4 regions of the Brevibacillus sp. SIMBA_040 genome follow, and region 2 is predicted to be linked to each of the others. Evidence: riboswitches for the same ligand, from Rfam matches in the RefSeq annotation. Region 2 holds a riboswitch; each other region holds the start of a gene.
What was found. Region 2 has a riboswitch for S-adenosylmethionine ahead of SB752_RS11720 (MetQ/NlpA family ABC transporter substrate-binding protein). Riboswitches for the same ligand answer to the same signal wherever they lie in the genome.

Region 1: it holds a riboswitch for S-adenosylmethionine, as region 2 does, so the genes downstream of both, SB752_RS12260 (BMP family protein) here and SB752_RS11720 (MetQ/NlpA family ABC transporter substrate-binding protein) in region 2, are expected to answer to the same signal.
Region 3: it holds a riboswitch for S-adenosylmethionine, as region 2 does, so the genes downstream of both, mtnK (S-methyl-5-thioribose kinase) here and SB752_RS11720 (MetQ/NlpA family ABC transporter substrate-binding protein) in region 2, are expected to answer to the same signal.
Region 4: it holds a riboswitch for S-adenosylmethionine, as region 2 does, so the genes downstream of both, SB752_RS11135 (homoserine dehydrogenase) here and SB752_RS11720 (MetQ/NlpA family ABC transporter substrate-binding protein) in region 2, are expected to answer to the same signal.

What each region holds. Positions count from the first base shown of each region.
Region 1 covers NZ_JAWRXI010000006.1:155,421-159,634, reverse strand. The annotation lists gene SB752_RS12265 (ABC transporter ATP-binding protein) at 1-559, opposite strand, end outside; gene SB752_RS12260 (BMP family protein) at 667-1,695, opposite strand; SAM riboswitch class I at 1,900-2,015, opposite strand; gene SB752_RS12255 (methyl-accepting chemotaxis protein) at 2,101-3,576, opposite strand; gene SB752_RS12250 (DUF3298 and DUF4163 domain-containing protein) at 3,743-4,214, shown strand, end outside.
Region 2 covers NZ_JAWRXI010000006.1:36,514-40,727, reverse strand. The annotation lists gene SB752_RS11735 (ABC transporter substrate-binding protein) at 1-800, opposite strand, end outside; gene SB752_RS11730 (DUF2294 domain-containing protein) at 1,120-1,476, opposite strand; gene SB752_RS11725 (hypothetical protein) at 1,620-2,021, opposite strand; SAM riboswitch class I at 2,327-2,429, shown strand; gene SB752_RS11720 (MetQ/NlpA family ABC transporter substrate-binding protein) at 2,584-3,408, shown strand; gene SB752_RS11715 (methionine ABC transporter ATP-binding protein) at 3,441-4,214, shown strand, end outside.
Region 3 covers NZ_JAWRXI010000001.1:466,833-471,046, forward strand. The annotation lists gene mtnA (S-methyl-5-thioribose-1-phosphate isomerase) at 1-815, opposite strand, end outside; gene mtnK (S-methyl-5-thioribose kinase) at 812-2,041, opposite strand; SAM riboswitch class I at 2,207-2,354, opposite strand; gene SB752_RS02335 (anti sigma factor C-terminal domain-containing protein) at 2,447-3,649, opposite strand; gene SB752_RS02340 (sigma-70 family RNA polymerase sigma factor) at 3,639-4,136, opposite strand.
Region 4 covers NZ_JAWRXI010000005.1:273,628-277,841, reverse strand. The annotation lists gene glpK (glycerol kinase GlpK) at 1-1,063, opposite strand, end outside; gene SB752_RS11135 (homoserine dehydrogenase) at 1,196-2,530, opposite strand; SAM riboswitch class I at 2,545-2,653, opposite strand; SAM riboswitch class I at 2,739-2,848, opposite strand; gene SB752_RS11130 (GNAT family N-acetyltransferase) at 3,011-3,895, opposite strand.

The DNA of each region.
Region 1 (4,214 bases), 120 kb from region 2:
CCAAATTGCGAATGGTTTGCAGCAGCTCGCGAACCTCTAGCGGTGTTAATACTGCGGTAGGCTCGTCCAAAACAATGATGTCCGCTCCCTGATACAAGACTTTCAGAATTTCTACCCGTTGCTGCTCACCGATCGAGCAGCTGGACACCTGTGCCTGTGCATCAATCGGGATACGGTATTGCTCACTTAGTGCACGAACTTTATCCACAGCTTCTTTTCTTTTGAAAAAGCCAGCCTGCTTCGGTTCATATCCGATCACGATGTTTTCAGTCACAGTGAACTCACCAAACAACATAAAGTGCTGGTGAACCATTCCGATTCCGCTCCGAATAGCATCTTCTGGGCCACGGAACGTGACTTTTTTGTCGCCTATCACGATATCTCCTGAAGTTGGCTGCTCCATGCCGTACAGCATCCGCATCAACGTCGTTTTGCCTGCTCCATTTTCACCAACGATTGCGTGTACTTCGCCAGCAGCCAGTGAGAAAGACACCTTGTCGTTGGCAATAAAATCTCCGTATTTCTTGGTCATGTCCCTCATTTCCAGACGATAGGCCATTCCCACTCCTCCTTTATCCTGTGCTGCCGCCTATAAACTTCCTCTAACACAATCGTGACCGACTACACAGCTGTAGTCGGTCACATCAATGCACTGTGTGTATTCTTTTAGAACGTGTCTGGAACTTTGCGCGTTCCAGCTACAATCTCATCGTTGATCGCTTTTACTTTGTCGATAACTTCTTGACCGATAAACGCATTCAGTGGCGTTTGGCTCTCATGTGTTACGTACGTCACGCCCACACCTTTTTCTTTCAAACCATACGTTACTACGCCTGGCTTCAGGGAGCCTTCTACAAACGCCTTCACTGTTTCATACGCTGCTGCATCCGTACCTTTCAGCTGAGACAACACGATGTGCTCAGGGTCGATTGTCGTGCGGTCAACGTCTTGTCCTGCTGTATAGAAGCCTTTTTCCTTCGCTGCTTCAAAAACGCCCAGGTCCCCTACTGCAGCTGCACCATTGATGAAGTCAGCGCCTTTGGATGCTTGCAATAGCGCCATTTCTTTTGCTTTTGCCGGGTCAGAGAAGCTGCCTACGTAGTTCACGAGGAATTCTGCGTTAGGATTTGTTGCTTTCATCCCTTCCTGGAAGCCGCCTGTCCATTTTTTCAACAGCGGAATATCCATCGCTACGACCATACCAACTTTGTTCGTCTTGGTAGCCAGACCTGCTGCCGCACCCATCAGGTATGCAGCTTCCTGCTCACGGAACGTTACGCTGCGAACGTTTGGCAAATCTACTACCGTATCGATTATCGCAAAGCTCTGATCAGGATTTTCTGCTGCTACTTTTTTCAATGCATCCTCAGCTTCAAAAGAAGAAGTGATGATCAAATCATACTTTTCTGCTACAGCTACACGCAGGTTTTCTTCAATCGCGCCATGGTCAGTGGACTCGATACTCTTCACTTCTGCGCCGAACTCTTGTCCAGCTTTTTTCGCACCCTCATCCATTTGCTGGAAGAACGGATTTACCCCGATTTTTTCTGGCAGGATCAATGCAATGCGCTTTTTCGCTGCGCCCTCTTGTCCTGTTGCTTGTCCTTCTGATTTATCTGCAGGTGCATTGCCGCCTGCCGAGCAACCTGCTGCCAATACTGCAAATGTGGTTAATGCCAATAACAACTTTTTCATGGTGTCGTCTCCTTCTCCTGTTCGTCCGTTTCGATCGTTTTTCTCTATTCCAATACGTAATGTACGTCTTTTGGACGTAAATTTCAATAGTAATTACGAATATTTCACTTCATATACACTTTATCGTTCGCAAATTCCCCCTCTTTAGCATAAAAACAAAAAAACTCTTCCCTGAGGAAGAGTTTGCGTCCGAGGCAGTCCTCTTCCTCATCTGTCAAAACCCCGGTCAGGTTTTGCAGGAATTGGCACCTTACTGTACACGTACGTACAGTGGTTGCCGGGCTTCATCGGGCCAGTCCCTCCGCCTCTCTAGATAAGGTAGGTGAATCTATCAAGTTATAATGATGATTATTCTAGCAGAACGCCTCAAAAATGCAATTGTTTTTTGGTTCCAAACTTTCGTTACTATTCTTTGTGAAACGTTTGCTGCAAACGATGGGACAGCGTATTTAACTCGCCTAGCTCTTCGGTAATTTCTCGCACCTTTTGATGCTGATTTTCTGCTGTCGCAAAAAGCTCTTCCAGATTGGCAACCGATTGCTCCGTTACAGCAGTAATGGTTGACATCTCTACTGCCACTTCACCGGAGCGCATTTTTACCCGGTCCATACTGGAGCGCACTTGATCGGCTGCCTCCAGGAATGCAACCATTCCCGTCCGCACCGCTTCAATAGAAGCAACTGTTTTTACTGCCAGCTCCTGTCCTTTGGCAACAGACGTTTCTCCACTGCTAATTTGCTGTACTGCATTTTCACTTTCCTGATGGAGCACCTTCAGAATCTCACTAATTTCCTGGGTAGCTGTGGCGCTTTGTTCAGCCAGCTTCCGAACCTCATCCGCAACGACTGCGAAGCCGCGTCCATGCTCACCCGCACGTGCCGATTCGATAGCAGCATTCAATGCCAACAGGTTGGTCTGTGTTGCAATTTGATTAATAGCACCTACAATTTCCTCCACGCGGTTCGCCTGACGATTGAGCTGATGGATCGTTGAAGCCGCTACATTTACCGACTGTACGATTTGGTCCATTTGCATAGACAGCTCATTCATCATCGTCACACTGTCAGTCAGACGACGGTTATTGTGATCCGATTCACTCTTCATCGCATTTGCCTGATTGGTTACGGCTACGATCTCGGAATCAATCGACTGCACCTCTTCTTCAATCTTCACGGTAGAGTTAGCTTGCGACTCCATACCTGTCGCTACTTCCTTGAAGGCGATCATCATCTCGTCCGTATTGCGCTTCGTACCTTCTGCGTGCTCATGCACATGCTCGGACGTACGATCCAATTGGTCCGTCATCAACTGGATTTGGCCCAGCATTTCTTCCAGACGTTTCTCTTTCTCCTCCGCTTCCTGACGAGCCGCATTCGCTTTGTTCAGAGAAGCTTGTCCAGCCAGACAGAGATAGGTCATCGCCCCCATCATCATGAGGATCGCAGAAATGCGCAGAACCATGTTCACTTCATCAAAATCACCACTGAAAATCTCATATGTACCTGTATAAAAGCCAACAACCGACAAAATAATCTGGACAACCCCTGTAAATACGACCAGCTTCCAATCCAAATACGCTGCTAAAAAACCAATTACTATAAATGCAAGAAAAGGTACTTCTTCATAGGTCGTAAAATGGTCAAAGGTTATCGCATAATACATGAAGCCCACAGCCACTAAATAACGAATGATATGGCTGTTTTTTCGAATGAAGTAAAGCGGTGACACGATCAAGGTAATCAGCAGTCCCACTGATGTAAGCTTCCAAAATTCCACGCCAGTCGAATAGGTAATAAGACCTGCCATCCAAAGATGATTCCATAAGATAAAAATCATAAAGCCTTCTTTATTTGTCAACGTATTGCGTACCAATTGAACCATAATCGCCCTCCTTTATTTCCGTTTTTATTTATATCGGCATCTTTCTCCATTATAAGCCGAACTTTATAACCAAATATGTGAAAAAAGTAAGAACAGCAAAAATAATTTGGAATAGGCTGATGTAACCAAACATTTTTTTCAATCAAGAACGAAAGGAACAACCAAAGTGGAACTCAACCAACTGCCAGCCACTGTGCTGACACGTACCATCTCCCGCCAAAACACGACCATTTACTATCCACAGCTCGCTGGACTCGCGAATCAGCAGGCAGAAAAGGATATTAACAAAGCTATTCTCCAAACCGTTCAGGGGCTGATCCATGAGCAGCAGCGTGTGCAGGTACCCGGAAATACACAGATGCAAGGTAGCTACGAGATCAAAAGCAATGAGAGAGGCATCTTCAGTGTGACATTGACTAACTATGCCTATACTCCGCAAATGGCCCATGGCATGACATTTATGGGTTCGGTTACGGCAGATATTCAGACAGGCAAGCTATTCACGCTGCGTGATCTGTTCAAGCCCGGAAGTGACTATGTCAAAGTAATCTCGGATAACATCAAGCTGCAAATCAAAGAGCGCAATATCCCTACCCTGAACGGATTTACTTCGATTAAGCCTGACCAGGATTTCTATC
Region 2 (4,214 bases):
ACTGCGTAGCCACCGCTAGTAGGTGCTACAAACTTCGCTTCTGGTACTGCTGCCTGAATATCCTTGAAGTACATTTCCATGATTGGTCCAACTGCAATCTCTTCTTGGCTGAACATGTTTACGTACTCAGATGTTTTGTCGTAATACTTCACTACGCCTTTGTTTACTTCTTTCATTTTGGCAAACGCTTGGTCTTCGTTAAATTCTTTGCTTCCAGCCACTTTCGAAGCGCTGTCGAGGATCATTGGGCCAGTTGTGGAGGTGATGCTTGGCAGTGTCAGCTTGCCTGCCAGCTCTGGGTTCCACAGGTCTTTCCAATCTTTGATTTCGGTTTTTACGATGTTTGGATTGTAGGCAATCCCGAATTGTCCAATCGTGTAGGCAGGACCGTAGTCTTCACCCAGTGGAGCTTTGGCAATATCATAAATCTCGTTCAGGTTAGGGATGCGCGTACGATCGATTTTCTCAAATGCACCGCTATCGATACCTTGTTGAGCATAATAGTCGGAAAGATAAATCAGATCGACATCTGAGCTGCCTTGACGGACTTTATTCAGACGCTCTGCATTGTTCCCGATTTCCAGAACGATTTTGACGTTATGCTCTTTTTCGAACGGCTCATACACTTCTTTGCGGAAAAAGTCTTCGGAGAAACCCCATGTAGAGATGACCAGCTTGGTTGGCTCACCCTTTGCTGCTCCACCAGCAGCCCCTTGTTGTGGTTGCTCACCACTGCCACAGCCAGCCAGTGCCAACGAGAGTGCAGAAAAGGATAGGATTCCTGTCAGTAATTTTTTCATTTTAACTTCCTCCATTTCAGGTATCGCCTGAGTCTTATTCTTCCATTGGCTTAGGATTCAACGTTTCTCTGTTTTTATACAACCTGCAACCGTTGATAAACCCCCTACTGTTCCACCGTTCGCGTTTATCTATGCATCAACCACACCCTTATAAAGGTAAAATTTGTTAAAAAGAAAAAAGAAAAGTACCCTTGATTAGAACGTTTCATTCTAAACAAGAGCACTTTTCTTCGTAAACAAAGAGAAGCGACACCCGTTTTCGCCAAAGCTTATGGTCTTCTCTTGAGATAGATCAAAAGAGAAAATCCAAATTACTCTGTCAGGTATTCAGTTCTGGTTCTGTCAGAATAACATTCGTAATCGCCAGCTGTGTAGCAGCGTCGTAGTCTCGTAGTACAGCCTCTATGTTCAGGCCCATTTCTTCTTCCAATCGTTCCCGTAGTCTTTTCTTATATAGAAGAGACATTCGGAAATCGACTTCGAGCTTTAGTGATGGGGCCTCACCCTCCAGCGCAACAGAGCGCGGAGAACGGCGATGTTTGGCATAGAAGGTAATCATTTGGTTCTCGATCGTTACTCTCAGTAGAGTCGTTCCAAATCCGAACAACTCTTTTGCTATCTCATTATATATAGCAGATAGCTTTTTTCTGATTTCATTCGTATCCAATAGTGTCATGGCCATCACCTGTGAGAACATATATCAGGTTTGTTTTTTTCCATTATACATATGTTCTGCTCCTCTAGCAAGTAATCATTCGTATTTTGACTAAATTTATTGCTTGCGACCTGTATAAACTACAATTTTTCAATCTAAATACTTCACTTAGTTTTCCTTGCGACAACTTCCGACAAAATCGTATTGAAAATATTCGAATATAATTCTCTTAGATTTTCCTCTGTCTGCTCATCATTTTTAAAGCCATACTCAAATATTGTGTACTGCCCATTTTTGTTGATAAATCCAGTTGCAAACATTCCTGAATTTGTTGCTGGCGCTTTAGAATATGTTAATGCTTCCTCTATGAATGGATAATACGACTTCTTTGATCCAATAAAAAACACAGGGTATTTCAAGTTTTTATAAAGATCCGCAAATCTGGCACTAGATGCTTCTTCAAGAAACTCTGGCATAATAAATAAAGCGTGAAATTCTGTATCAGGAGTGCTACTCATCTTTCCAAGTTCGATCTCAGTGAACTCTATGTTTTTTTCGTCAACCATAGGAGGATTCCCTACAACGCCTATTTTTATTGTTTGCTCGTTTGGGAGAAGGACGGATTCATCAATGTTCGCACAGCCCGCAGTCAAAAAACAACATGATAAAATGAGAGTAAAAAGGAATTTACACAACGAAATCGCCCCATCCCCTTTTTTACATATAATACCATATTTGAGTTTAACCTGAGAAATAACTTGGCGATTTTCTCGAAAGTTAATATTTTTAAAAACATTTGACAGACATGAACAAGCAAGCTATAATCCAACTAACCGAATCAGATTTTATCGATTTAATTGAATAAAACGTTCTCTTATAAAGAGAGGTGGAGGGACTGGCCCTATGATACCTCGGCAACCTATCTCGATAGATATGGTGCCAATTCCAGCGGAAAACATTCCGGAAGATAAGAGAGGTGTTCTACGACTGTTTCACGATGACAGTTTCTAACCTCTTCTATTTTCAGAAGAGGTTTTTTTGCATACTTACGCAATACCAAGTTCTCTACCCTCTTTTCGGCATTACTTTTCAATATATATAAAAAACAAGGATTGGGGAGAAATTCAAATGAAAAAGACAGGTCTGTTACTCACATCACTGCTACTCGCGGCATCACTCGTGACCGCTTGCGGAGGCAAACAAGAAGCTGCACCAGCAACTGGCGCAGCTGAACAAACAAGCGTCAAGGTTGGTGTAACCGGGGGACCACACGAAGAAATCATGAACAAAGTAAAAGAAGTGGCAAAAACAAAAGGATTGGATGTAGAAGTTGTCGTCTTCAACGATTATGTACAGCCGAACCAAGCCCTCGATAAAGGAAACCTGGACATCAACAGCTTTCAAACAATTCCTTTCCTCGATAAATTCAATCAAGACCATAAAACAAAGCTGACCATCATCGGCAAAACCGTGACTTATCCGATGGGGCTCTACTCCACCAAGCATAAAAAAATAGAAGACATCCCAGACGGCGGTGTTGTCGGCATCCAAAACGATCCTTCGAACCGCGCTCGTGCCCTGCAACTATATCAGGCAGCTGGTCTGATCAAATTGAAGGATGGCGTAGGTGACAATGCGACACCTCTGGATATCGTAGAAAATCCGAAGAATCTGAAGTTCAAAGAGCTCGAAGCAGCATTCCTGGCGCGTTCCCTAAACAACGTTGAGGTCGCTTCGATCAACACCAACTTTGCAATGGAAGCAGGCTATTCCCCTAAAAAGGATGCGATCTTTGCTGAAACCTCTGATTCACCGTATGTAAATGTCCTCGTTGCCAATGACAAAAACAAAGACAATCCAGCTTACCAAAAGCTTGTTGATAGCTATCGTTCCGAAGAAGTAAAGAAATTCATCGAAGAACGCTTTGAAGGTTCCGTGCTTCCTTCCTGGTAAAAATTAAGTAAGCAGCAAGGAGACGTTAAGAAATGATACAGCTAACCGACATTCATAAGTCATACAAAGTGGGCAATAAGCAGGTCGAGGCTTTGAAGGGCGTCTCATTGAACGCGGAAAAAGGGCAAATCTATGGTGTCATCGGCTTTAGCGGAGCGGGGAAAAGTACCCTGCTCCGTACCATCAATTTGCTGGAAAAGCCGACGAGCGGTTCTGTTATCGTAAATGGTCAAGATATGCTTTCTCTGAAAGAAAAAGAGCTGCGTCAGGCACGCAAAAAAATCGGCATTATTTTTCAGCATTTTAATCTGCTGTCATCTTACAACGTTTTCGACAATGTAGCTGAGATTTTGCGTATGAACCGCGTTCCAAAGGATGTCATCAAGCAAAAGGTCGAGGATCTGCTCCGACTGGTGGGACTTGCGGACAAGGCAAACGCTTACCCTTCCCAGCTGTCAGGTGGACAAAAACAGCGTGTCGGCATCGCCCGTGCGCTGGCTACCGATCCGGAAATCTTGCTCTGTGACGAAGCAACCTCGGCGCTCGATCCACAAACAACCGAATCGATTCTTGAGCTTCTGCTGGATATTAACAAGAAATTCGGCCTGACCATTGTCCTAATCACACACGAGATGCAGGTCATCAAAAAAATCTGCGATCATGTTGCCATCATGGAAAACGGTCACGTCATTGAACAGGGCTCGGTGCTCGATGTTTTCAGCAATCCGCAGCAACCGACCACACGTAACTTTATTAAAACGATTTTTGATGATGAAGTCCCTGCGGAAATACTGTCCAAGATCAAG
Region 3 (4,214 bases), on a different contig from region 2:
GCGACATAAAACGGAATCCCGTGAGCTTTGGCAAGTACAGCCACGCCGTACGTTCCGATTTTGTTTGCTACGTCGCCATTTGCTGCTACGCGGTCTGTCCCTACGATAACTGCCTCTACTTTTCCTTGAGACATTACCATTGCTGCCATGTTATCGCAGATCAGCGTCACATCAATACCCGCCTGCTGGAGCTCATAGGCAGTTAGACGCGCGCCTTGCAGGACTGGACGTGTTTCGTCTGCGTATACTTTGAGATTCCAGCCGCGTTCTTTTGCCAAATAAAATGGAGCCGTCGCCGTTCCATAGGCAGCTGTCGCCAGGGCGCCAGGGTTGCAGTGCGTAAGAATGCCCATGCCATCATGCAGGAGCGTCAGCAAATGCTCACCGATTGTCCGGCATACTTCAGCATCTTCTTTTTGAATTGCCAAAGCCTCGTCCAGTACCGCAGCCTTCAGCTCCGCAACAGACAAACCTGTCTCTTTTTCCACACGGGTCTTGATGCGATCCAGCGCCCAGAACAGATTGACCGCAGTTGGACGGGAAGTGCCCAGGTAGTCCGCCTGCTTGGTCAATTCATTCCAAAATTGCTCGTGCGATTCTGCCTCGCTGCCGCGAACGCCAAGATAGAGTCCGTATGCCGCAGCCATTCCGATGGCAGGAGCTCCGCGTACTTGCAAATGGCGAATGGATGCCCACACTTCTTCGGATGTTGTCAGGTTCAAATAAATCGTTTCAACTGGCAAGCGCGTTTGATCAAGCAGAACTAAGCAATCGTTCTCCCACTTGACCGGCGCAAATTGTGTACTCGTTGTCATACTGTTGTAGCCTCCTGATAGTAGCGTGCGGTCACTGTACGGACAATGTCCGTGATGTCGGTTGATTCGCCTACATTGCCGCGGCCGAGAATCAGCGCTTCACCAATAGCCAGCGCCAAACGTTCTGCTTCTGCACGCGTTTGCTCGTCCTCTATGGCGTTCAAATCTGCCACTCCTGCTAGCCCAATCACGCGGCGTAGGATTTTGCATCCAGCATAACCGGCAGTGTCCTGAATCAGTCGTTCTACATAGCTCTGCCAGAGGCCTTCTACGTGAGCGCTGCGTTCTTTAGCCCGTTTATGCCACAGCTGAACAAACTGGGAAACGAATTCGTTCCAAACATCTTCGACCATCTCCAGTAAGTATTCGCGGTATGCGTCCCGTTCTCCTTGGTCTTTTTGCAAACCGTGCTGACCAGCGTAGTTGAGCAAAAGGTTTGCAATGACCGCACCGATATCAAAGCCGATCGGGCCGTAGTAAGCAAATTCAGGATCGATTGCTTTCAAGCTCGTTTCGGTAATGAAAATGCTTCCTGTATGCAAATCACCATGCAAAAGCGCTTCTGCGCGAGTCAAAAAGTCATATTTAAGCTTGGCGATCTCCAGTTTGAGCGGCTTGTTGTTCCAGATCGCTTCCACCTCTGAACGAATCAACGGGTTAAAGTTATTCGTTGGTGCATTTTCATAAGGATCAGTAAAAACCAGATCTTCAGTAATTTTGCATAATTCGGGATTTAGGAATGTTCCGACTAACGCCTTTTTTTCGTATGGATGCGCCCCGAGATCAGATGTGTAAAACAAGGTTTGCGCCATGAAACGTCCAATTTGCTTGGCAAAGAGGGGGTAACGTTTCCCTTCGATGAGACCTTTGCGCATAATGACGTGATCTCCGACGTTTTCCATTACAGTCAAAGCCAGCTCCTGGTCAAAATGATACACTTCCGGTACGAGATCAGGTACGTATTTGTGCTGAATACGCAGGGCTTCGCTCTCGATACGTGCACGATCAATCGTCAGCGGCCATGATTCCCCAACCACACGCGCAAATGGCAACGCCTGCTTCACAATCACGCTCTTTCCGGTAGCTTTCTCTTGAATATCAAACACCAGATTGAGGTTTCCATCCCCGATTTCGTGACTCGTCAGCTCTGCTCCCTCAGTAAACAGACCTGGCAAACCCTTTACGTACTCCACTGCTTCCTGCTCGGTCAACGCACGATAAGCCATGATTCATTACTCCCCTCAATGTCATTTTGTATTTATCTCTAGTGGACTGGATGCTTGCCCCAGTCTAGCAATCAAACGGTAGCCATTGCAGACATGCAAAAAGACCTCTTTTCCCGAAGAAAAGAGGTCGCTGTCGTCACGTACAAAACAAACGTGTCCTTGTCCCCCTTATCTTCCAGACTACTTTTGTTTCTGCAGGAATTAGCACCGTGCACGTCGCCTGAAACTTTAATCGCTACAAAAGCGACCAAAGAGCGTCATGTCGGTTGCCGGGTATCATCGGGCCAGTCCCTCCACCTTCTCTGGATAAGGTATCCATCGTATGCAATTATGATTTAGTTTGAATCATACAGCCACACTTACACGCTGTCAACACCCTTTTTCAGCTGCCCCCATCCATTTTTACTACCAGCTATAGTGCGTACCGGAAGCAGCTGGGCGATCCCAATTCCACCAGTCCACCTTGCCCAAAAAGGCCGCTGTAATCGACTTTTCCTGTTGCAGCTTGAGTAACTCCTTGGTCGGTCCGGTCAAAACAGCACCATAAATACGGACGCCATTTTTTTGCATGTACTGGTAACGCTCGGCAATTTGCGGCTTGCTCCTAGAAACCAAGCTAAACCCTATTTCATTGGTCAGCCGCTCCTGTTCGGTAAGATATTTCATTTCGCTCAAATAAACTGCTGCCCGGCGCAGTCCTTCGCCATTGACCAGAATCGGGGCATTCCCGTAATTAAGCTCCCGCTCCGCAAACCCCCAGACGTCACCAGCGCCGAGAAGACGAACTCCTTCCCCAGCATCACTGCGTGCCTGCTCCTGCCCTGAATCGACAGCAAACCAGACTGTTTCATATGCATCACTGCTAACATAGCGGGAAATAAGCGAGTAATATTCCTCGTAGCTCAAAAAATGGTCAAAGGAGATAGCCAGCTGAGATACTGTGCCCTCCGGCAGCTTTCCCATCGTCGTCCAGGCAGGTGTACGTAGATACTCCGAGTCCGCCAGCGTCACCTTCTGCCCCGTAATCGGATAGCTGAAAAAGAGCTTTTGCTCCCTGATCCCGTTTGTCCACTCTGGCTTGGCACTTGTCTTCCACAAATAGTTGGTGCTTTCGAAGCTTCCGGCGTTTTTGTCCTCGCTCCCCACCCGCTCACGCAGTTCCATCCTGATCTTCCCGTAAAATAAACCGACCTCTGAGCCACTGCTACCTACACTCACGCCCGGCTGCGTGAAGTTGACCATATCCTTGGCGACCCGGAACAAATCGTCGTGCATCAGGGAACCAAACCAGCCGTTCACCACAAACAGCAAGACACCTGCAAAAAAGGCAAGCGCCATCGTAAACGCGGAATTCGATAGGCGCATCCTCCATTTACCCCGCCGAATGATAGCCCGCTGTTTCTCTTCTGTAAGAGCGGCAGGGGCCTCTTTGCCTGGGTCAGAGCCCGTGCCTTGCTCTTCCCCCAGCAGAAGCCGTTCCAATCGCTGGGCGTACTCCTCATCTCTGATTACTTCTTCCCCGAGCCTTTGCTCCTCGCCCTCTGTCATTTCTCCTCGCAGGTAAGCGAGCAGCTTTTGATCCCTGCTATTTTTGTCTTTATTCTCCATCTGCTCCATCCCTCCACAACTTTCGCATCTTTTGCCGCCCTCGAAACAGAGAACGCTTTACGTCAGCCACATCGATACCCAATATTTCTGCGATTTCTGCATAGGAAAAGGAAGCTGCTGCAAGCAGAATGACCTGCTTTTGCTTTTCTGGTAGCTGCAGAAGAATTTCCTGAGCCATTTCCCACATTTCCTTGTGCACCACAGTTTCCGCAGGATCATCCACCTGCTGGTCAGCTTGTTCAGGAAGCTGCCCTACCAGCTGCAAGGGTCGCTTCGTCTGTTTACGATGCCAATCGACAAAGGCGTGGTACGCTACCTTGAACAGCCACGGCCTGACTTTTTCCCCGTGGTAATCGTCCAGGGACAAAAAGGCGCGGAAAAAGGTTTCCTGCGCCAGGTCCTCTGCCTGCCGTGCATCGCGTGTCAGCCGGAAAAGGTAGCGGTATATATCGTTTACGTGCAGTTTGTACACGTCGTCCAAGCTCACTTTCCCAACGCTTCCACACCCTTTCATTGACTACCACGCTTGGAATGGAAAAAAGTTTCACTTCGTCCACATTTCCTT
Region 4 (4,214 bases), on a different contig from region 2:
CCAGCCCGACAAAAGCAGGCACGACATACACGCCTTGGGCAGAGGTGACTCGTGTCGCGTATTGTTCACTGTCTGCTGCCGATTTCAGCATCCGCATCCCGTCACGCAGCCACTGAATAGCTGATCCCGCCACAAATATGCTACCTTCGAGTGCGTACTCCACACGTCCGTCTAGCCCCCACGCAATTGTCGTCAATAAGCCATGCTGTGAGGAAACAGCTTTGGACCCTGTATTCATGAGCATAAAGCAACCTGTTCCGTATGTATTTTTCGCCATGCCTTCCTCAAAGCATGCTTGCCCAAACAATGCCGCTTGCTGGTCACCTGCCGCCCCGGCAATCGGTACCTCTGCACCAAAAAATAAATTCCGATCCGTGTAGGCATAGACTTCTGAGCTAGAGCAAACCTTTGGCAGCATCGCTTTGGGCACATCGAGCAGAGCAAGCAGCTCCTCGTCCCAGATCAGATCATGAATGTTAAAGAGCAATGTACGCGATGCATTGGTATAATCCGTCACATGTGCCACGCCACCAGACAGCTTCCAAATCAGCCAGGTGTCAATCGTGCCAAACAACAGCTCGCCCCGCTCCGCGCGCTCCCGTGCCCCTGGTACGTGATCCAGAATCCACTTGACCTTGGTTCCCGAAAAATAAGCATCGATTAATAGTCCTGTTTTGGCACGAACCCAGTCATTTTTCCCCTGCTGCTTCAGCTCTTCACAGATTTTGCTTGTTTGACGTGATTGCCAGACGATGGCATTGTATATCGGAACCCCGGTCTGTTTATCCCACACCAACGTAGTCTCGCGCTGGTTCGTGATTCCAATCGCTGCTACCTCGCTTGCAGAAATATTGTGGCTCGTCAGTACCTGCCCAATTACAGCAACCACAGATGACCAAATCTCAAGCCCATCATGCTCTACCCAGCCTGGCTTCGGGAAATGCTGGGTAAACTCTTTTTGGGCAACTCCCGCTATTTTCCCCTCGCGAGTAAAAAGCATGGCACGCGTGCTGGTCGTACCCTGATCGATAGCCAGCACGTAACGCTTTTCTGCAGGTGTCATCTGCTTCACCTCTCTTTCCTTGTCTATTCTGCCTAGAGCAGCAAGTTTTTTTCTTACTACCTATATTTGAGAAAAAGAAGTTGATCCCTCTTTTTCCAACAGAAAGATGGGAAAAGAAAAAGCTTGTTCTTTTTATTCCGCCGACTCCAATACTGGGAAACATCGTACCGACAGCCCAAAGTCGCTCCCTAGTACTGCTTCATGGTCTTCTGTTAATCCGTTTGTGATCAGACCAGCGCGCAAAACGCCTCCGAGGTCAAATTGAACTTTTAGTTTACTGATTGTAACCCCAGCTTTACGTAAAAAGTGCAGGACGCGATCCGGTGTTGCAGATGAGCATGAACCTTCGAGATAACACAACGTACGCTGGATTTCTTCACTTACCTCCGCGGTCGCAGCGGCAATTTCTTTCCATGCTGGGTGAGGTGTAAATGGCTGTGTCAACAAATACGCCAAATCCTCGACAACCGCACTAGCCGTTGGAAGCTCTCCTGCCCCTCTTCCTGTAAACAGCAAATCACCTACAATATTTCCGGAGAGCTGAACTGCGTTAAAAGCATCCTGAATCTGCGCCAATGGATGAGCGATTGGCAACATTGTCGGTTCAACGGAAAGTCGAATGCCTTGCTCCGTTTGATAAGCCTGGGCAATCAGCTTGATCCGATAGCCAAGCTCGCTGGCAATGCGAATATGCCCTGCAGAGAGATCAGAAATCCCTTTTCGCACCACATCTGAAAGCGGGAGCGATTCTCCATACACCAACTGTGCGAGAATATACAGTTTGTACATCGCGTCGAAGCCTTCGACGTCAGAACGCGGGTCTGCCTCAGCATAACCGAGCTCTTGCGCCTCCTTTAAAACCTCCTGGTAGGACAGCTGCTCCGCTTCCATTTTGGTCAGAATGAAGTTGGTCGTGCCATTGAGGATTCCGAGTACACCGCTTATGTCATTGGTTCTTAAAAATTGGCGCAGCACACTCAAAATCGGGATTCCACCCGCAACACTCGCTTCATATGCCAAATGTACCTGATGCTGATTCGCCAGCTCAACAAGCTCTGTGCCTCGTTTTGCCAGCAGCTCTTTGTTCGCTGTTACGACATGGCAGCCTTTTTCAATCAACGCTCGAACGTAATCATAAGTAGGCTCGACACCGCCCATCACTTCTACGACAATATCCACATCACTTTGCAATATATCCTCAAAGTTTGTCGTCAATAAAGACGCATCAACGTGAACTGCACGCTCCTTATCGGAATCGCGAACCAGTGCTTTCACGATTTCAATGCGTTTCCCCAATCGAGAAGACAGCTTTTCTTGTTGAGAGCGTATCGTTTTGATGACGCCTCCCCCTACAGTACCAAGTCCCAACAACCCTACTCGAATTACGCCAGCGCTCATGTTAACCACTCCATCCTCATAATTGAAAAAGAAAAAGCCTTCTTCGCTAAGAAGAAGGCTCTTGGGCATCGCTGCTCCCCTTCTCCTTATCTCCCAGGAACCTATGTCCTGCAGGAATTGGCACCTTGTCACATACTGCATGACGGTTGCCGGGCTTCATCGGGCCAGTCCCTCCACCTCTCTGGATAAAGAAAAATATGAATTTTGGTACTTCTAGGAATAAAAAAACCTTCTTCACTAAGAAGAAGGTTCGTAATCACGCTTACGCGACACCCGCTTCTTATCTGCCGAGACGTAGGTCGCCTCGCAGGAATTGGCACCTTGTCACCTAATCGTGACGGTTGCCGGGCTTCATAGGGCCAGACCCTCCACCTCTCTGGATAAGAATAGTGTATTCTGTTGAGCTTTATTCTAAGAAATTCCATACCATCCGTCAACAAAATTCTTTCTTTTCAATAAAAAGGAATTTGGTTAGTGCCAGCCAAGCAGTGGCACCAGGTTTTCTTTTCATTAGCGTCCCTTGAATATAGCAGTTCATTTACCTGTCAATTAACTATGTGATGTTAACGGGAACATAAAGTTTCCCTTCAGCAGCGGCTTTTTTGTTAAGACGAATAGGGCATCATCATCATTTGGCATAATGGTTGCTGTCATCCCTTCGATTGTAAAATCAGGAGTGAAGCAAAATTCTACTTTTTTCGTTGTTTCCTTCACAATGCTTGCAAGTACTGCTTCAACATTTGGTGCTTGTAACGAAATGATATCGAAAATACGCAGAATATCTTCTTCTTCCTCCATGAGTACAATCGTTTCTAAATCTTCCACATAGAACAAAGCCTCATAAAATACTAATGTGAAATAAAAAAGTAATAGGCTTTCATTTTGCTCCACATCTAAGATCCTTGAGTTGACATGGCGATTTTTCGCAAATTTTTCAAGTAAGGCAAGATCATATTCAATAGTGAGCTGCTTTACTTTCGATGCTGTATTCATTTGAATCGAGCTTTTCGCCAGATCTATGCTAAACTCACTTTCATGTAGGCGTGTAAAGCCAAACCTCGGGTAAAAATCCAAAACCGTTTCATTCGCAAAAAGATACATGAAATCACATCTATTTTCATGTTCCCTCAGAATGTGCTGCATTAATTGCTTAGCCAAGCCTTGATTGCGATAATTTTCATCTGTCATGACTGTACCAACCTGAATCGCTTTATGCGTTTGACCATTTATAATCACCGACATTTTAGTGACCGAGGCGTTTGCGATAACCTTGCCTTTATCAACAAAGGAATACGGAATATAATTGTCATTCCAATACCCTTTGTCATACCAGCCTCGAAAATCTAATTTGAAGGTTTTTATTGCTAAGGAATTAAAGCTCTCCTTCAAGCTTTCGTTATTGCGATAATTACTTACTAATTCGTATTTTTTCATGTAGATTCCCTCCATATATATTTTAATCACTCTCGTACACAGCATGTATATTTATGGAAATAAATCACCTCCTAAAAACAGAAAAAGACCTTATGAGAATAAACTCATAAAGTCTTTGTATACGCAAAAAATAAAGTAAACCAGCCTGAAGCAAGCGCCTGCCTTTAGCCTGATTACAACCATTTATTTTTCTGCTTGTATAGATTAGACATTATATCGCTTCTCTTCATTATCGCAAAAGGGCATATCAAACAAACCGATCAATGAATGATAGAATAACCCTCCTATTAAACTCATTCGAATTTAATTTGCGATAATA